One region of the Syntrophomonas sp. UBA5494 genome, then DNA from elsewhere that is predicted to be linked to it. Evidence: riboswitches for the same ligand, from Rfam matches in the RefSeq annotation. Region 1 holds a riboswitch; the other holds the start of a gene.
The links. A riboswitch is a leader RNA that binds a small molecule or an ion and turns the genes downstream of it on or off. The one in region 1 is predicted to bind molybdenum cofactor.
Positions count from the first base shown of each region.

Region 1 (2,208 bases):
GTCAGATCCTATCGGATTTCAGTCTGCTTGGAAAGGGCAAGGTGGAGGCGGCAGAATCAAGATTGAAGGCTATTAATCCGGCAGTTTGCTTTCAAGCGGTAAAGTCCCGGTTCGATATGGAGCAGGCCAGGACCGTACTGCCGGGCTGTAAAACAGTCATAGATGCCTTGGATAATGCCCGGGATCGTCTCAAGTTAAGTTCTGCCTGCCGGGAGTTGGGGATTCCTTTGGTGCATGGAGCCGTAGAAGGATGGATGGGGCAGCTTACGACCCAATTCCCGGGTGATACAGTAATTGAAGAAATCTATAGACAGAATTATGAGAACGGGCGAATTTTATCTACTCCGGCTTTCACTCCCGCCCTGGTGGCCAGTTTGCAAGTGGCTGAAACGGTTAAAATTCTGCTGGGCCGCGGGGAATTGCTGCGTAATCGGATTATGCTGATCAATCTCCTGGACATGGACATGGAAACGATAGAGTTGTGCACGGATGATTAATATTGCCTTTGAGTATCGCGATAGAAGAGTAGGAGCCAACCTGATAATGGAGAGTTTATGATGCAGGCAGCCAAATCAGAGTGCGTCTAAATTGAGCACATATTACATTTAGCTAAGCAAAATAAGGCTTCCTTGATCAGGGGGCCTTTTTCGCTCATTTATCATGTCCCTGAGCCCGGCTCCTAAAAGCATACCATACAATCGCCCGGTTTTTATTGACATGGTTTGGGGGCTACAGGTGACCGTGGATTGCTTATGTGTTGCTTAAAGCTGTTTACAAGTATAAAATGAATATAATGATTACCATGTAATATTATGCATTTTATGAAAATTCGTATATGTTTTCCGAACTTAGGGACCTAAAGCGATGCCATGGGCCTTAAGTCGGGGTACACCGGGAAACGGGTGTGCCTCCCATTGTGGAAAGGAAGCTGTAATCCGAATGATATTCATCATACTCGCTTATTCATCGTGTTATTCACCGCATATTTCTAATCGTATTTCTCCCCGTAATTCAAACAGCATTCCCGATCATATTTTGGTATTTCTGATTACATGTATAGCTGGACCCGGCATTGCTTTTGCCGAGTCTTTTTTTTGCCCGGAGCAGAGTATTCGCTGTAAAAATGATTCTTGTACGACAGGATAAACGGCATTTCTCAAAAGAGAGGCGGAAGTTGCTTAATTTATGCAGAGATTGGAGGGATGAGTTGATCGGTGGGTATGTTGTATGGGATCTACGCTCAGGAGACTTCAATAAGTGATGTACAAGCCTGATAAGACACCAAGTTTAAGCTGATGAGAACTCTATACAGAACAAGAGTTGCCATCCTGGCTGCCGATGACAGTAGTGTTTCTGGCTGAGAAGAAGACTTTAAGCGTAATTACATTTTGAGAGGTGATATCTAATGACGAGAAGGCTAATTGCTGTAGCGATTACCATGCTATTCATGATGTCGATGCTCCCGGGACCGGTTTTTGCCGTTAACGCTTCGGTTACCCTGACGTTGAGCGCGGACAGCGCAACGGCTGAAACCAGCATAACCGCATGGGGCAGCGCTGATCCCGACACCTGGGTGTCGGTTAAAATACTTGACAGCAGCGGAAATATAGTGTTTTACGACGCGGTTAAATCAAGCTCCAGCGGAAATTATAGCTGTACATTCAAGGTCCCCCCGGTCCCGCCCGGAACCTTGACGGTAGTAGCCGGTTACGGCAGCAATGTTGCCAATAAAGCCTTGGTGGTAACGAAAAACGGGGCGAGCCCCGGAAGCGGAGGAGGCGGCGGAGGCGGAGGCAATGCCCCTGCCGGACAGACGGTTGGCCCCGACGGAGGTACCGTAAATGAAGCCGGAGTAGTGGTGAGTTTTCCGGCGGATGCCATCAGCGGTGACATAAAAGTCACGGTTAAAAAATTAACTACAGGGATTCCTGAGGTTCCATCAGGATTGAGATTATTATTGTTGGGTGAGGTATATGAAATCAGCAGTGACGGCAATAGTGAATTCAATAAGCCTGTCACCATTACCCTGCCCTTTGATCCCTCCAAGATCGATAGCAGCCAATATGATCTGGGCATTTATTACTGGCAAAACGGGCAGTGGATCATTCTGGACAATATCGTAGTGGATGCCGCAGCCGGAACAGTAAGCGGAGAGGTAAATCATTTCAGTAAATTTGCCGTCCTGGCCCGTGAAAAAGCTGAAACACC
Region 1 covers NZ_DIPG01000105.1:10,809-13,016, forward strand. The annotation lists gene B3W37_RS11835 (HesA/MoeB/ThiF family protein) at 1-497, shown strand, start outside; molybdenum cofactor riboswitch at 829-944, shown strand; gene B3W37_RS11840 (S-layer homology domain-containing protein) at 1,406-2,208, shown strand, end outside.

Region 2 (2,208 bases), on a different contig from region 1:
CAGGAAGGCGATATCGGTGCCAGAACGCATAGGACAATAAAGATCGGCCACTGCGGCAGTTCGTGTGAAACGGGGATCTACACTGATTATTTTGGTCTGGCGTTTAGGATCAAAACGCCCCTTGTTCAGCCATTTCATACCGATGGGATGGTTTTCGGCCAAGTTGCTGCCCATGATTAAAGCACAGTTGGTATTTTTCATGTCAATCATGGAGTTGGTCATCACTCCTCGTCCGAAGGAAGGAGCCAGGCCGCCCACAGATGGTGAATGGCAGAGCCGGGCCTGAGTTTCCAGGTAAACTACACCCAGCGAGCGCATCATCTTGGATAGTAGATAGCATTCCTCATTGTCCAGGGCTGATCCTCCAATTGAGGCTATTTTTTCGGTCCGGTTAACGATTACTTCACTTCCATCAGACAATGTCTCTTTGTGAATGAAACTCTCATCGCGGGTCTGCTTGATCCGCTGGGCGATTTCATCCAAAATCCAATCCCACTCTTTTTCTTCCCATTTCTCTGATCCAGGAGCCCTGTATAAAGGCTTTGCTACCCTCCTGGGATTGATGATCTGCTTTCCGGTTTCAGGTTCATATATTTCTCTCAGATTAAACATGGCTGAACCTTTGGGACAGGCGCATCCTTCATTAACCGGATTATCAGGGTCTCCAACCACGCTCAATAACTTAACAAATTTATCATCCTTTTTTTCCGCATAAACTACCAGACCGCATCCAGAACCGCAATAAGGACAAACAGTTGGTACCGGACTAACATTTTTTGTGCGCAGTTCTTTGATTACCGCTGCAGAAACAATGAGATTAAAACCCAAAGCCGACCCTAAACTTGCAGCTGCAACCGTAGCTCCGCCTCTTTTTATAAACTGACGGCGGGTTATTTTGCCGTTCATTCTCTTCCCCCCATTCAAATCATTGCGATGCAAAGGAATGATGATTACTGCCATTGTGAGATTCTAGATTACATTTGGACTAGCTTGTCACTAAAATTATTAAGCCTGCGAATCTTGCTATGCGGTCCTGACCAAACTTTTTAAGGTGTCCGCCCTAAAACGAAAACCTCCTAACTTTAATCAGGAGGCTGGTCACAGGATGTACACTGACCATAAAGCCGCAGTTTGGTGCGGCTTCCTCCTTGCCTGAAAAGCCAAGAATGAAGTAGCAGTTTGCCTCAGGACTCATAACCTTCATAATCAGATCTTGGAGACTGAGAAAACTGTTCCGGTAGATGACTCTTTTCCAAGCAAGGGAGATAAAACCGTTTCCAGATTTACCGCGGCTAAATCCCCAATGGCTGTCGCTTTAGGGGAATCAGCTCTGGAGTCAGCGTAAGACATATTAAATTTTGACTATTATGCGAGTATACAGGGTTAAAGCAGTACTGTTTCAACAGTGAACATAGGAGAGCAAATTCCTGAAAGGCTATATGGATTCATCACCTTCAACCGGGCCAGTAGCTGGTATTAGAATGGAAAGCAGTCATACCGGCATAGCGGATAGGTTGAGAAAGGCTCCCATTGGTTTAATTCTCCATTTTTGGCACTGTAGTTTGAAACAAAACGAACCACCGGTTCATATGAAGCATGTCACATTAAACGCTTTGTGGTTGACATAAACCCTGCACTTGAAAGCACTTTCTCACCTCCTTTAATACCGTTATCTTAGCGGCTGGAATAATGAAAACATTTCAGCTTAATAAAAGCATTTTGTTTATAAGCGGAAAAATGAATTCATTGCACCAACTATTATAGTTCTGCATATAAATTTATATTCCTTCTAATAATATTATATATAACCAAACATTATATATGCTAACAACAACAAACCCTCCCGAGATGGAGGGGAGGGGCGTTTCGCCCTTGACGGCAGGCAAGCGTAATCCCCACTGAATCATACATGAGGAGGATACGCAACGTTGCAAGGGCTGGTAATGCCTCAACATAAATTTTAATCATCTAAATGCATATGCGGAAAAAATGGCACGAATCAGCCAATGATAAAAGGCGGTTAGAGCTGGTTCGCTATATTTAAGTAAACTGATAGTGAGCGAAAATAAATCCCCGCTTAATATTGATAAACGGGGATGTAACATATTACTCGTTAACTACGGTTAAGATTTGCCGGCTAACCCGTAAATTTCTTATTAATACCAATTGATTCTTGGCTTCAGTGGCATTCGTCACTGTATTCCTTGA
Region 2 covers NZ_DIPG01000015.1:29,988-32,195, reverse strand. The annotation lists partial or broken gene fdnG (formate dehydrogenase-N subunit alpha) at 1-906, opposite strand, end outside; molybdenum cofactor riboswitch at 1,230-1,348, opposite strand; gene B3W37_RS02055 (glycosyltransferase family 2 protein) at 2,180-2,208, opposite strand, start outside.
Region 2: another riboswitch for molybdenum cofactor. It lies ahead of fdnG (formate dehydrogenase-N subunit alpha); the one in region 1 lies ahead of B3W37_RS11840 (S-layer homology domain-containing protein).